2 regions of the Sphaerisporangium sp. NPDC088356 genome follow, and region 2 is predicted to be linked to the other one. Evidence: predicted binding sites of a transcription regulator. Region 2 holds the regulator's gene; the other holds the start of a gene.
The links. The regulator HrcA, encoded in region 2, represses chaperone genes, less so after heat shock. The targets are predictions, from matches to a motif close to TTGGCACTCTCNNNNNGAGAGTGCCAA.

Region 1: the regulator HrcA is predicted to act here: its motif matches at 2,037-2,063, upstream of AB0O34_RS21695 (DNA starvation/stationary phase protection protein).

The regions. Positions count from the first base shown of each region.
Region 1 covers NZ_JBFBIK010000059.1:7,313-15,017, forward strand. The annotation lists gene AB0O34_RS21690 (P-loop NTPase fold protein) at 1-1,438, shown strand, start outside; gene AB0O34_RS21695 (DNA starvation/stationary phase protection protein) at 1,494-1,961, opposite strand; gene AB0O34_RS21700 (MerR family transcriptional regulator) at 2,073-2,801, shown strand; gene AB0O34_RS21705 (VIT domain-containing protein) at 2,798-5,266, shown strand; gene AB0O34_RS21710 (discoidin domain-containing protein) at 5,616-6,965, shown strand; gene AB0O34_RS21715 (SWIM zinc finger family protein) at 7,140-7,705, opposite strand, start outside.
Region 2 covers NZ_JBFBIK010000054.1:16,255-23,959, forward strand. The annotation lists gene lepA (translation elongation factor 4) at 1-541, shown strand, start outside; gene hemW (radical SAM family heme chaperone HemW) at 604-1,821, shown strand; gene AB0O34_RS20735 (DUF4870 domain-containing protein) at 1,932-2,534, opposite strand; gene AB0O34_RS20740 (DUF3097 domain-containing protein) at 2,531-3,352, opposite strand; gene hrcA (heat-inducible transcriptional repressor HrcA) at 3,664-4,674, shown strand; gene dnaJ (molecular chaperone DnaJ) at 4,675-5,817, shown strand; gene AB0O34_RS20755 (16S rRNA (uracil(1498)-N(3))-methyltransferase) at 5,891-6,616, shown strand; gene AB0O34_RS20760 (hypothetical protein) at 6,735-7,460, opposite strand; gene AB0O34_RS20765 (SigE family RNA polymerase sigma factor) at 7,457-7,705, opposite strand, start outside.

The DNA of each region.
Region 1 (7,705 bases), on a different contig from region 2:
GGCGCGGTTCCTCGGCGAGTCGGCGGACACCGCGTTCCGTGAGCTGGTCCGCCAGCCGGACCTGCTCGGCGTGTCACCCGAGCTGGTCAAGGAGCTGACGCCCGACCCCGGCTACCGGTCCAGGACCGGCTTCCTGCACCTGGTGCAGACCGACATGCGCAGCGTGCTCGGCATGGTGGCCACCGAGAAGCGTCCCCTGGTGGTGTTCGTGGACGACCTCGACAGGTGCTCGCCCGGTACGGTCGCACAGGTCATCGAGGCCGTGAACCTGTTCCTCGCCGGGGAGTTCCCCAACTGCGTGTTCGTGCTGGCCATGGAGCCCGAGGTGGTGGCGGCGCACGTCGAGGTGGCCTACCGCGACCTCGCCCGCACGCTGCCCTCGGCCATGGAGGAGCGCTCGGGCCTCGGGTGGCGGTTCCTGGAGAAGATCGTGCAGCTCCCGCTCAGCGTGCCCTTACTGGACGACGGCGAGCGCGTGCCCGCCTTCCTCCGCACCCTGCTCGACGTTCCGGCGGCGCCGTACGGCGGGGGGCCGGGCGCGCGGGACGGCGGCGAGGGCCGTGGAGGGCCCGCGCCGTCCCCGCAGCCCGATCCGGAGCTGGTCGACCGGCTCGAGGCGGCCATCAGGGCGCAGGGCCCGACCGCGGACGACCTCGACGCGGTCGCGCGCAGGGTCCAGGAGACGGTGGGCACCCCGTGCGGCCGGGCGCCGGAGAACGGCCGGACGCGCGCTCCTCGCCGTCCCCGGGCACCCGGCGGCGAGCGCGAGCACCTCGCCGATCACCGGGCGGCCAGGGGCGAGCGGGAGCGCTTCGCCGACCGCAGGACGTTCCGGACCCCGCCCGTGGCCGCCTCACCCGCGCCACCGGGGTGGGCGGGCTTCGACGACGCCATCGGCGGGCTGTCGGCCGCCGCGCGGCTCGCCGCCGACCGCGTCTACGACGAGCTCTACAGCGACCAGAACGCGTACGCCGCCATCGAGCGGGCCCTTCCCGCGCTCACGCTGAGCAATCCCCGCGAGCTCAAGAGGTATGTCAACGTGTTCCGGTTCTACTCGTTCGTCACCTACCGGCGGGCCCTGGCCGGCGCGGCGCGGGCGAGCGACGAGGAGGTGGCGAAGCTCGCGGTGCTGACGATCCGCTGGCCGCACCTGCTCTCCCTGCTGGCACGGGACGCGGACAGCGTGGTACACGCGTGGCCGGAGACCTCCTCAGAGCCGGGCGGGCCACGCCGTGCCGGTCAGGGTGCCGGTGCCGGTCAGACGGTGCTCGAAAGGCTGGAGCGCGCGGCGGCCCGCGCGGAAGACGACTGGGCGGCCTGTCTCATCGAGGCCGGGCTGCTGAGAAACACAAGGGCCGGGACGGCCCGCTGGGACGCTCTGCGCGCCCTGCTGTCCGCCCGGCCCTCGATCGCCCACCTCGCACGCGATCTGCTCTGACGTGCTCCTCCGGTGCCGGAGCTCACGGCTCCGGCCCTTGGCCGCCGCCGGCCGCTCAGCGCTGCGCCTGGATCATCCAGTGCTGCTTCTCCAGGTCCTGGGTGATCTCGATGAGGAGATCCTGCGTGACCGGATCGGCCTCCTCCGTGGTGTTCACGCGCTCGCGCATGCGCGAGATCATCGCCCCGAGGATGTCGGTGAAGGCCGCGACCACCTTCCCGTCCTCGATGTAGCCCGCGTCGAGCGCGTGTATCTGGGTATCGCGCGCGATGGTCGCCGCGCGCCCGTCCGGGTTGATCCCGAGAGCCACCGCGCGCTCCGCCGCGTCGTCGGCGCGGTTGCGCGCGATGCTGACGATCTCGTCCAGCTGCAGGTGCAGCGACCGGAAGTTGCGCCCGATCAGGTTCCAGTGGGCCTGCTTGCCCACCAGCGAAAGGTCGAGCAGATCGATGAGGGCACCCTGAAGGGCCTCACCGGTGATCTTCTGATTGTCGCCCGACAGAGGGCTGGTGATCTGGGCCATGAAGTTTCTCCCCCTCAAGAGTCGTCTATGGCGTCTTACGTAGAACGCCGTATCCGGTCTGAGTCGTCCTAAACGTTGACACTGTCATGATTGCAGTGTCAGTATCGAGGTATGAGTGACACCTGGACCATCGGCGAGCTGGCGGAGCGGGCGGCGACCACGCTGCGCCCCACGCCGCAGCGGCCCAACGGCCGGGTTCGCGACGTGCCCAACGAGCGGCTCATCCGCTGGTACACGACGATCGGCCTGGTCGACCCGCCGCTGACCCGCCGGGGCAGGGTCGCGCTGTACGGCAGGCGCCACCTCCTCCAGCTGATCGCGGTCAAGCGCCGGCAGGCCGACGGGCGTTCCATCGCCGAGATCCAGGCCGAGCTGGCGGGTGCGACCGACACCACCCTCGAAGCCATCGCGAGCATTCCCACCGCCGCCGGGCCCGCGCCCGGCGGCGCGGACGCCGAGGGCTCCCCCCATCCCCCGGCGGGGTTCGACGGAAACCCCGGGCCTCCGGCCGCCCGCCCCCGCTTCTGGGCGCGACCCGCCGCCGAGGCGGTGCCGGCCCTCGCCGACGGCGCCGTGCCGGTGAGCCTGCCCGATGCCCCCGGCGGCGGCCCCCCTCCCGGCCCGCGTCCGGCCGGGCTCGTGCACGGCGTACGGCTCGCGCCGGGGGTCACGCTGCTGCTCGACGGGCCGGCGCCCTCCCCCGGCGACGTCGCCGCGCTCCAGGAGGCCGCCGCGCCCCTGCTCACCGTGCTGCGCGACCGCGGCCTGTCCGGCTCCGCCGTCATCCACCCCATCCACCACGACCTCGACCGATCCCCGTCCGAAGGGATGCAAACATGACTGTTCAGATCACCGCGTTGAAGCCCGGTGAGTACTCCCCGCTGCCCGACGCGGGGCTGGGCGCGCTGCGGACCGGCAAGGGGAACCTCCCGCTGGAGAGTGTCGAGGTGGACGCGCGGATCACCGCCCTCACCTGTGGCGTGGAGGTCGCCCAGGGATTTCACAACCCGTATGACGTCCCGCTGGAGGCGACGTACGTCTTCCCGCTTCCCGACCGGGCGGCGGTGACCGCCTTCCGCATGGAGGCGGACGGCCGGGTGGTCGAGGGCGTGCTGAAGGAGCGCGGCCAGGCCAGGCAGGACTACGACCAGGCCATCTCCGAGGGACGGCGGGCCGCCATCGCCGAGGAGGAGCGCCCGGACGTCTTCACCATGCGGGTCGGCAACATCGTCCCCGGCGAGCGGGTGACGGTGCGGCTGACGCTCAGCCAGCCTCTCCCGTACGAGGACGGCGCCGCGACCTTCCGCTTCCCGCTCGTCGTCGCTCCCCGCTACATCCCGGGCACCCCGCTCGACGACCGCTCGGCGGGGGACGGCGTGGTCCCCGACACCGACGCCGTGCCGGACGCCTCGCGGATCACTCCCCCGGTGCTGCTTCCCGGTTTCCCCAACCCGGTGCGGCTGTCGCTCACGGCCCGGGTGGATCCGGGCGGGCTCGACCTGCGGGAGATGCGGTCCAGCCTGCACGCGGTCACCGAGGAGGACGGCGTCGTCCGGCTCCAGCCGGGCGAGTGGCTCGACCGTGACTTCGTGCTGCGCCTGGACTTCACCGCCTCCAGCTCGCTCACGCTCGTACCGGACCGCGAGCGGACCGCCGGCGACGGCCGGGGGGCGACCGGCGGCGCCGGCCAGGAAGCGACCGGCGGCGCCGGCAGGGAAGCCGCCGACGGCGACGGCACCTTCACCCTCACCGTGCTGCCACCCGCCCCGGACGACCAGGCGGCGCGGCGGCCGAGGGACGTGGCGCTGCTCCTCGACCGCTCCGGCAGCATGACCGGCTGGAAGATGGTCGCCGCCCGGCGCGCGGCGGCGCGCATCGTCGACACGCTGACCTCGGCCGACCGGTTCGCGGTGCTGTCGTTCGACAGCGTCGTCGAACGGCCCGAAAGGCTCGACGCCGGGCTCGTCCCCGCGACCGACCGCAACCGCTACCGCGCGGTCGAGCACCTCGCCCGGCTGGAGGCGCGGGGCGGCACCGAGATCCTAGAACCCATGGAGCAGGGGCTCGGCCTGCTGGACGACTCCACCAGGGAGCGGGTGCTCGTCCTGGTCACCGACGGGCAGGTCGGCAACGAGGACCAGATCCTCGAACGCCTCGGCACGCGGCTCGCGGCCGTGCGCGTCCACACCGTCGGCATCGACCGGGCCGTCAACGCCGGTTTCCTCGGCAGGCTCGCGGGCCTCGGCTCGGGCCGCTGCGAGCTGGTGGAGTCGGAGGACCGCCTGGACGAGGCGATGGAGCACATCCACCGCAGGATCGGCTCCCCGCTGGTCACCGGCCTGTCGCTCAAGGCCGACGGGCTCGACGTGCTGCCGGGCACCGTCACCCATCTCGGCTCGCTGTACTCCGGCGTGCCCCTGACCGTGTCGGGGAGGTTCCGCGGCCCCGCTCGCGGGTCGGTGACCGTGCACGGCCTGGCCGCCGACGGGCAGCCGTGGGAGCGGCGGCTGGAGGGCGCGCCCGCCGAGGGGGACGCCGCCAGGGCCATCTGGGCGCGGGCGCACCTGCGCCGCCTGGAGGACCGCTACGCCACCGGCGAGCACGGCCTGGAGCGGGAGATCGTCGAGACCTCCCTGCGGCACGGGGTGCTGTGCCGGTTCACCGCCTTCGTCGCGGTGGACACGCGCGTCGTCGCCGAGGGCGGTCCGAGGCACCGGGTCATCCAGCCGGTGGAGATGCCGAGCGGCTGGGACGTGCCGTCCCCGATCACCGGCGCTCCGATGATGGCCGCCGCCCCGGTCGCGTTCACCGCGGACGCCGCACCGGCGATCTTCGGTCTCGGCGCGCAGGACGGCGGGCCTCTGGGCCCCGGCGGCGGGGGCATGCCCGGCGCTCCGGCGCCGTTCCCGGCTCCCCGTGCCTCGCGTGGCTTCGCCCGCGCGTCCAGCGCGAAGATGGCGCCGCCCGCGCCGCCGGTTCCCCACTCGCCCGACCTGGTACGGCCGCAGCTGGTGGAGGAGCTCGCGCGGCTGCGGGCGCAGGAGTCGCTTCCCGCCCACGAGCGGCGGCTCTACCTGGCCGACCTGGGCAGCCGCCTGGCGGCCCTCGCGGCGTACGTCGGCGGCGGCGAGAACGAGCTGTCGGTCCTGGCCCGCGAGCTGTCGGCGTGCGAGACGCCGGGCGCGGACGTGGACGGCCTGTGGCTCCGTGCGACCAAGGTGCTGGCCGAGCTGATCGGCGGCACGACGGGCCCCGTTCAGGACGCCCGGCACGGCCACCGGCCGTCGTTCTGGAAGCGCTCCTAGCGCGGCGGGGCCCGGGGAACGCGACCCCGGGCCCCACTCTTCCGGGCCACCGCGGAAACCAGGCCGATTACCGGCGAACGACGGCTCCGGTCATTTCCGGAATGTTAACGAAGCTATTGACGAGCCGTCGTAAAGTGGTGATAATTCCCCCGGAGAGCGCTCTCTCACCTTAGTTCGACCGATCTGCTACCCCCGGCACGCACCGGTGATGATGGCCGGTGCGCTTACCTCCCTCGTCCCTGTCTCGGCGGACAGCAGGCAACACCCCCTGGACCCGGGACCGCCGTCGTTCGCCGATCGGTCTTCCAGCAAGGGAGAGACGATGTTAGGCAAGCGCACAAGCAGAGACGTGGGAGGCAGCGCGGGCAAGCGCCTGTTGCTGCGCCTCAAGGCCAGTGGCTCTGCCATGGCACTGGTGCTCGGCACGGCCGGAGTCGCGGCCATCGGCGCCGTGACCGTTCCCGGCACCGCCAACGCCGCCGCCCCGGCTCCCCCGCCGGGCTTCACGCTCACCTGGAGCGATGAGTTCAACGGTGCCGCCGGAACGGGCGTCAACACCGGGAACTGGAAGTACGACACCGGTCCCGGCAGCAACTTCGGCACCGGCGAGATCGAGACGATGACCAACAGCACGGCCAACGTCTTCCAGGACGGCGCCGGTCACCTCGTGCTCAGGGCCCTGCACTCGGGCACGGCCCCGCGCTCGGGCTGGACGTCGGGCCGCATCGAGACGCAGGCGGCGACCTTCGGGGCGCCCGCGGGCGGCGTCGTGCGGATGGAGTCGGTCATCCAGCAGCCGAACGTGACCACCGCGAACGGCGCCGGCTACTGGCCGGCCTTCTGGATGCTCGGCGCCGACCTGCGCGCCGGGGTCCCGTGGCCGACCAGCGGTGAGATCGACATCCTGGAGGACATCAACGGCCGCAGCTCGGTCTTCGGCACGCTGCACTGCGGCACCAACCCCGGTGGCGTGTGTAACGAGTCGACCGGCATCGGCAGCGGTGAGCGCGCGTGCCCCGGCTGCCAGACGGGTTACCACAACTACGCGGTGGAGATCGACCGCTCGACGAGCCCCGAGCAGATCCGCTGGTACCTCGACGGCAACAACTACTTCACCCTCCCGGCCAACCGCGTGGACGCCGCCACCTGGACCAAGGCGGTCGACCACCCGTTCTTCATCATCTACGACCTGGCGATGGGCGGTGGATTCCCCGACGCCTTCGGCGGCGGTCCGAACGCCAGCACCATCTCCGGCGGCCAGATGAACATCGACTACGTCGCCGTCTACAACAAGGCACCCGGCGGCGGTGGCGGGACGAACATCGCGCAGGGCAAGCCCACCACGGCCTCCTCCACCGAGAACGCCGGAACCGGCGCGGCGAACGCGACCGACGGCAACGCCGGCACCCGCTGGTCGAGCGCCTTCAGCGACCCCCAGTGGATCCGGGTCGACCTCGGCCGGTCGTACAACATCAACCACGTGAAGCTGACCTGGGAGGCCGCCTACGGCAAGGCGTACCAGATCCAGACCTCACCAGACGGCAACACGTGGACGAACATCTACTCCACCACGACAGGTGACGGCGGGACCGACGACCTGGCGGTGACCGGCACCGGCCGGTACCTCAGGGTGAACGGCACCCAGCGCGCCACCCAGTACGGCTACTCGCTGTGGGAGCTCGCCGTCAACGGCAGCTAGCCCTTCTCCGGCGGGGCCGCCGCGTGCGCTGGGAACGGCACGCGGCGGCACCGGGCGGTAAAAGTCAAAGAGAGCGCTCTCTGAATTAGGTCGTTGGTTGTCCACCGTGGACGATCACTATTTCGATCATCCGTGACACGGCGGCACGACATGAATTCCCTCGGGGCGGCCCGTCTAGGAACCCGGGCCCAGCTCCCGGTAGGCCGGGCGGAGGATGTCCAGCAGAGGGATGTGGCGCACCTTGACCGGCGGCGGCTCAAGGGCGCGCAGCAGGAGCTCCGGGGGCGCGAGCGGGTTGCCGGACCGCGGCCGCAGGCGGCTGAGCGGCACCGGGGAGGAGTAGAAGTCGTCTACCCGCTCGCCCAGCGGCACGTCGTCCACGTGCAGCGGATCCGGGGACTCGTCCTCCTCGAACGGGATCCCCCGCAGAGCGTCCAGCAGCTCCTCCTTGCCCCGCCCGCGCCAGGCGAGCACCAGGAACGGATCCTGGTCGAACGCCTCGGCCAGCAGGTAGAGCACCGCCGACAGGTGCTTGCAGGGAGACCCCCAGTCGGGGCACGAGCACTCCATGTCCAGCTCGGCGGGGAAGAGCGGCAGCGCGAGCGCGTCGAAGACCTCGACGATCTCGGTGGGCATCTCCCCTGCCAGCAGCTTGGCCCGGTACAGCGCCTGCCCGGCCAGCGACTCCTGGATCCCCGCCCAGTCGGCCGGGCCGTACGCCGGAATCCGGACCGACAGCA
Region 2 (7,705 bases):
CGGCGCGCTGCTCGGCATGGAGTACCTCTCCGAGGACCGCGTGGAGATCCGCTACACGCTGCCGCTCGGCGAGATCATCTTCGACTTCTTCGACCAGCTGAAGTCACGCACGCGGGGGTACGCCTCGCTCGACTACGAGCCCTCGGGCGAGCAGGACGCCGACCTCGTCAAGGTCGACATCCTGCTCCAGGGCGAGGCCGTCGACGCCTTCAGCGCGATCGTCCACCGCGAGAAGGCCTACGCGTACGGCGTCGAGATGGCCAAGAAGCTCAAGGACCTCATTCCCCGGCAGCAGTTCGAGGTGCCGATCCAGGCCGCCATCGGCGCCCGGGTGATCGCCCGCGAGAACATCCGCGCCATCCGCAAGGACGTGCTCGCCAAGTGCTACGGCGGTGACATCAGCCGTAAGCGCAAGCTGCTGGAGAAGCAGAAGGAAGGCAAGAAGCGCATGAAGATGGTGGGCCGGGTCGAGGTGCCGCAGGAGGCCTTCGTCGCCGCGCTCTCCACGGAGGCCCCCGCCGGCGACAAGGCCAAGAAGTAGCCGCGTGGCCGCCTGAGGGCGGCCCGTCCGGGGCACGGGTCCCGGAGCGGCAGACTGGGAGCGTGCCTTCCGTACTTCTCGACGGCGATGCCGTTCCCGCGTCGGGTGAGCTGCCCGCGAGCGCCCACGAGGGCCTCGGCGCGCGGCCGTTCGGCTTCTACGTCCATGTGCCGTTCTGCGTGACCCGCTGCGGCTACTGCGACTTCAACACCTACACCGCCACCGAGCTGGGCCCTGGCGCGTCCCGCGCCGACTACGCCGGCACGGCGATCGAGGAGGTACGGCTGGCGCGCAGGGTGCTCGGGGATGTGGAGCTGCCGGTGGAGACCGTGTTCTTCGGCGGGGGCACGCCGACCCTGCTGCCCGCCGGCGACCTGGTGCGGATCCTGCGGGCCGTGGACGAGGAGTTCGGGCTGGCGGCGGGCGCCGAGGTCACCACCGAGGCCAACCCCGAGTCGGTCGATCCCGCCTACCTCGAAGGGCTGCGGGCCGGCGGGTTCAACCGCGTCAGCTTCGGCATGCAGAGCGCGAAGGAGCACGTGCTGGCCGTCCTCGACCGGCGGCACACCTCCGGCCGTCCGGCGCAGGCCGTACGAGAGGCCCACGACGCGGGCTTCGAGCACGTCAACCTGGACCTGATCTACAGCACGCCGGGGGAGAGCGACGACGACTGGCGGGCCTCGCTGGCGGCGGCGATCGAGGCGGGTCCCGACCACGTCTCGGCCTACTCGCTGATCGTCGAGGAGGGCACCCGGCTGGCCGCGCGGATCCGCAGGGGCGAGCTGCCCATGCCCGACGACGACGTGGCCGCCGACCGGTACGTCATCGCCGACACGATGCTGTCGGAGGCCGGGTTCTCCTGGTACGAGGTGTCCAACTGGGCCACCTCAAAGGAGGCCCGGTGCCGCCACAACCTGCTCTACTGGACCGGCGGCGACTGGTGGGGCGTCGGCCCGGGCGCGCACGGCCACGTGGGCGGCACCCGCTGGTGGAACGTCAAGCATCCGGCGGCCTACGCGTCGCGCCTTGCCACCCGCTCCTCGCCCGCCCACGCGCGCGAGGTGGTCTCCGAGAGCGACCGGCACGTGGAGCGGCTGATGCTGGAGCTGCGGCTCGACTCGGGGTTCCCGCTCGCCGAGATCGGCGTGGACGCCCGTACGGCCGTAGCCCGGGCCCTCGGAGACGGGCTGCTGGAGCCGGAGCCCTTCAGAAGGGGCCTCGCCGTGCTGACGCTGAAGGGACGGTTGCTGGCGGACGCCCTGGTGCGTGACCTGACCTGATCCACGGGCCACCTGCCCCAGCGCCCAGGGCTCAGGGCGACCTGGCCTCACGTGGCCCCGCGCCGACGTGGCCCGCCGGGATCCCGGCGGGCGTGCGGCTCTCAGCCGCTTCAGCTGACGAAGCGGATGTTCATCGGGTAGCGGTAGTTCTCCCCACGGTTCGCCGCCACGGCCGCCATGATCATGAAGATCAGCGAGCCGACCCACACCACCAGCATCAGCAGGATGCCGATGATGAAGAAGGCCAGTACGAAGCACACCGCGTAGGCGATGAACAGCGTGAGCTGGAAGTTGAGCGCCTCGGCCGACTGGTCGCGGACGTAGGGGGACTCGTCTTTCTTGACCAGATACAAGATCAGCGGGCCCATGAACGAGGTGAGCAGGCCGAGCAGGTGGGCCAGCATCGACAGCGTCGTGTCGTCGGTCCCCGGGCGCGGCCCATACCGGCCCGGCACATGCGGCTGCGCCCCATAGGGCACCTGCCCGTACCCCGTCTGCCCGTACCCGGGTTGCCCGTACCCGGGTTGCCCATGACCGGGCTGCCCGTAAGCGGATTGCCCGTACCCTGGCTGCCCGTACCCAGACGACTCGTACGGCGGCTGCCCCTGGCCGGGTTGCCCGTACTCCGGCTGCCCGTAGCCGGGCCGGCCGTGCTCGGGGTCCCGGTCGCTGGGTAAGTCGTCGGGGAGGCGGTCCTGCGGGGTCTCGCTCATGCTTGCTCCTCGGTGGTCACGAAGTCGATCAGTTCCTCGACGCGGCCGAGAAGCTCCGGCTCCAGGTCGGTGAACGTGTGGACGGAGCCGAGGATGCGCCGCCAGGCGTCCGCAGGCTCCAGCCGCCAGCCGAGGGCGTCGATCACGCCCTCCTTCCACGGCACCCCGCGCGGGACCGCCGGCCAGGCCGGGATGCCCACGGCGGAGGGCTTGACCGCCTGCCAGATGTCCACGAACGGGTGCCCGACGACGAGCACCCCCGGCGAGGACACCTGGGCAGCGATACGGCTCTCCTTCGACCCGGGCACCAGGTGGTCGACCAGTACCCCGAGGCGCCGCCCCGGACCGGGCCCGAACTCCTCCACGATCGCCGGGAGGTCGTCGACGCCTTCGAGGTACTCGACGACGACACCCTCCACGCGCAGGTCGTGGCCCCAGATCTTCTCCACCAGGGACGCGTCGTGCACGCCCTCGACGTAGATGCGGCTCTCCCGCGCGACGCGCGCCCGCAGCCCGCCCACGGCGATCGAGCCGGACGCGCTGCGCGCCGGGCCCTTGGCCGTGGCCGGAGCCGGGCGCACGAGCGTCACCGGCTTGCCGTCGAGGAGGAACGCGGCGGGCGCGAGCGGGAACACCCGTCGCCGCCCGAACCGGTCCTCCAGCGTGACGGCCTCCTTGTCACAGGCCACCACCGCCCCGCAGAAGCCGCCTTCCGCGTCCTCCACCACGAGGTCGGGCTCGGCGGCGACCTGCGGGATCTTCCCGCGTAGCGGCCTCCGCCAGTCTCCGGCCAGAACGTCCCGTCCGTAGTCCCGCATAACTGGGCACGCTAGCAAAGATCACGCTCCGGGCGGCGGGCCTGCCAGGGAAGCATGCTCGCCAGGGGAGTTGGGACGCGGGAGCCTGGTGGTCGCGTCGTTCAGCCGAGGGGCGTTCTCACTCATGAAGCCCGAGTCTGGGCGGGCCGACTTGCCGCCCGATAGCAAGCGACTTGTCGCTGACCGGGTGAGGTCCTGAGGATGGGTTATCGCACCCTGTCGGCCGGAGCCGTACACTTGGCACTCGGGAACACAGAGTGCCAGACCAGCCGTTTATGCAGGCACGAACGCAGGGCAGGGAGGTGAGCACGTTGCTCGATGAGCGTAAGCTCGCAGTTCTGCGCGCCGTTGTCGAGGACTACGTGTCCACCAACGAGCCGGTCGGGTCGAAAGCGCTCGCGGAGCGGCACAATTTGGGCGTCTCTCCGGCCACCGTGCGCAACGACATGGCCGTGCTCGAGGAGCAGGGTTACATCACGCAGCCCCACACCAGCGCGGGCCGCGTGCCCACCGACAAGGGTTACCGGTTGTTCGTCGACCGGCTGTCCCAGATCAAGCCGCTGTCCGGCGCCGAGCGCCGGGCGATCGAGACCTTCCTCGCGGGCGCCGTCGACCTCGACGACGTCGTCACCCGCACGGTGCGGCTGCTCGCGCAGTTGACTCGGCAGGTCGCCGTGGTGCAGTATCCATCGCTGATCCGTTCCACGGTCCGGCACGTCGAGCTCGTGCCGCTGGCCGAGCGGCGGATCATGCTGGTGCTGATCACCAACACCGGGCGGGTCGAGCAGCGAGTCGTCGACCTTCCCGATGTGGTGGAGGACGACCGGATCGCGCATCTGCGGGCGGTGCTCAACGCCTGCCTCGACGGATGCCGCCTCAACCGGGTGCCCGAGACGGTGGCCGATCTGCACGACCGGCTTCCCGAGGAGGACCGGCCGGTGGCGACCACGATCCTGTCCGTTCTCCTGGAGACCCTGGTCGACCGGCATGACGAGAAGATCGTCTTCGCCGGGGCCGCCAACCTCGCCGGCGACTTCAGCGTCGGCCTGCGCGAGGTCCTGGAGGCGCTGGAGGAGCAGGTCGTGCTCATGCGGCTGCTCGGCGAGGCGAGCGACTCGGCCGCGCTCACCGTGCGGATCGGCTCGGAGAATCCTTACTCCGGGCTACACGGCACCTCGATCGTCGCCGCCGGATACGGTTCGGGCGACAATGAACTGGCTCGGCTCGGAGTGCTGGGCCCGACGCGAATGGACTACCCGGTGACTATGGGAGCGGTGCGCGCAGTGGCACGCTATGTCGGCCAGATCCTGGCGGGGTCCTAGGTGGCCCGCGACTATTACGGCATCCTCGGGGTCCGCCGTGACGCCGGCCAGGATGAGATCAAGAAGGCGTATCGCCGCCTCGCGCGCGAGCTTCATCCCGACATCAACCCCGATCCCGAGACGCAGGAGCGCTTCAAGGAGATCAACCAGGCGTACGAGGTCCTGTCGGACCCGAACAAGCGCCAGATGTTCGATCTCGGAGCCGATCCCTTCGGCGGCGGTGGCGGCGGGCCGGGAGCCGGCGCGGCCGGTTTCGGCGCGGGCTTCCCGTTCAGCGACATCATGGACGCCTTCTTCGGCGGCGGCGGCGGGTCTCGCGGGCCCCGGTCCCGGGCGAGGCGCGGGCGCAACGCGACGATCCGCGTAGAGCTCGACCTGGCGGAGTCCGCGTTCGGCACCACGCGCGAGCTGGTGGTCGACACCGCCGTGCTCTGCGAGGTCTGCCAGGGGTCGGGCGCCGCGTCCGGCACCCACCCCGACACCTGCGACATGTGCCATGGCCGCGGCGAGATCTCCCAGGTCACCCGGTCGTTCCTCGGCCAGGTCATGACCGCCCGCCCCTGTCCGCAGTGCGGCGGGTTCGGCTCGATCATCCAGCATCCCTGCCAGGAGTGCTCCGGCGACGGGCGGGTTCGCACCCGCCGCACGATCAAGGTGCGCATCCCGGCCGGCGTCGAGGACGGCACCCACATCCAGCTCGCCGGAGAGGGCGAGGTCGGCCCCGGCGGCGGCCCGCCCGGAGACCTGTTCCTGGAGATCGTCGAGCGGCCTCACGAGATCTTCGAGCGACGTGGCGACGACCTGCACTGCACGGTGCAGATCCCGATGACGGCGGCGGCGCTCGGCACGATCCTGACCGTGGAGACGCTCGACGGCGCCGAGGAGATCGACGTGCGGCCGGGCACCCAGGCCGGTCACGTCCTCCCGCTGTACGGGCGCGGCATCCAGCGGCTCAACGAGACCGGCCGCGGCGACCTGCTGATCCACGTGAACGTGGAGACGCCCACGCGCCTCGACCCGGCCCAGGAGGAGCTCCTCAAGGAGCTGTCCAAGCTGCGCGGAGAGGAGCGCCCGCCCGGCAAGTTCGCCCCCGGGCAGCAGGGCTTCTTCTCCCGCCTCAGGGACGCCTTCAACGGTCGCTGACCCCAGGGGGACGCTTCACCGGCATGGGCCCCGTGGTTCGCGGAGTTCGCGCGCGCGTGGCTAAGGTTTGCGGGTGAGCGTCCCCGTCTTCCTCGCCGACGACCTGTCCGGTCAGGAGATCGTCCTTTCCGGCCCCGAGGGGCGGCACGCCGCCACCGTGCGAAGGTTGCGCGCCGGCGAGCGCGTCGACCTGACCGACGGCAAGGGCGCGGTCGCCGAGTGCGTCGTGAGAGACGTCGGCAGGGACTCGCTCCGGTTGGAGGTGCTCGGCCGCCACATGGTGCCCGCGCCGGCCCCGCGCCTGGTGGTCGTCCAGGGCCTGCCCAAGGGCGACAGGGGCGAGCTTGCGGTCGAGATGATGACCGAGGCCGGGGTCGACGTCATCGTCCCCTGGGCCGCCGCCCGGTGCGTCACCCAGTGGAAGGGCGAACGCGCGGGCAAGGCGCTGGCCCGCTGGCGCTCCACCGCGAGGGAGGCCGGCAAGCAGGCCCGGCGGTTCCACCTGCCGGAGGTCACGGAGCAGGCCACGACGGCCGAGGTGGCGGCTCTGCTGCGGGGCGCGGCGGTCGCGGCCGTGCTCCACGAGGAGGCCGCCGAGCCGCTGTCCCACCTTGAGCTTCCGGCGGCCGGCGACATCGTGACGGTGGTCGGCCCCGAAGGCGGGATCACCGGCGAGGAGGTCGAGCGGTTCAGGGAGGCGGGCGCCACGACGGCCCTGCTGGGCCCCACCGTGCTGCGCACCTCCACGGCCGGTGTGGCCGCCGCCGCGGTTCTGCTCACCCGCTCCGGCCGCTGGTGACCCGGCTTCCTGTCCGGTGACCTGATTTCGTGCGGCTCGGCCCTGTCCGGAACCGCCCGGCTCGTTGGTGACACGCCGAAAGGCCGGACTCCTTGGAGTCCGGCCTTTCGGAGAGCGCCTAGTTCTGGGGCGCCGCCGACTCGGTGTCCGTCGTCATCTGCGGAGTCATCGTGGGCGGCGGCGGATCCGTGGGCGTGGGAGAGCACGTCTGGCAAGGGTCCGGGGTCGGGTCCGCCGTCGGCTTCGTGGTCGGCTTGGCGGTCGGCTTGGCGGTCGGCTTGGCGGTGGTCTTCGTCGGCGTGGGGGTGGGGGGCCTCGAACTGGGGGGCGCCGGCTTGGTGGTCCCCTCCGGCTGGGAGTCGCCCGTGCCCGAGGGGCAGGGCCGCTCCGGCTCCGGCTCGTCCACCGTCGTCGGCACCGGGACGGCGCAGTCGTTGCCCGGAGAGCTCGTCGGGGCCGGCGTCGGCGTCATGAGCGGCGTCGTGGTGCCGCTGGGGCTTTGCGCGGCGCGCTGGGTGCCGCCGGCCGAGGGCTGGACGCCGGTCCAGGGCCTGCGCGTGCTCGACTCGTCAGGCGGCGAGGTGTCGTACTGCACCTGGGTGATGCGCTGGTCCGTGCTGATGTGCTCGCGAAGTGGTGGCACGATCATCACGACCGTGGCGGCCACCAGGACGGCACCGCACGCCGACGCGGCGGCTCGCCACCAAAAGACACCCCGCAGGCCCCGCTGGTCGATGCGGGTGCGGATGATCTGCAGTCCTTCTGCGGAGGGCACGACAGAATCCGCCTCCGCGCGCAAGACACGGCTGAGGACCTCGCCGTACTCGTCGGGGGACTCGGTCATGACAATTGCTCCAGTACGGTGCGTAAGGCGGCCATGCCGCGGGCTGTGTGGCTCTTCACCGCACCCTTGCTGATGCCCATGGCGCTGGCGATCTCCGCCTCCGAGAGGTCGCCGTAGTACCGCAGCACCAACGCCTCGCGCTGCCTGGTGGGGAGCCCGCGGAGCGCCTCGATCACGGCGGACCGCTCAAGCTCTCCTATGGCTCCGTTCTCCGCGCTCGGCGCGTCGGGGAGGCCCTTGGGGGC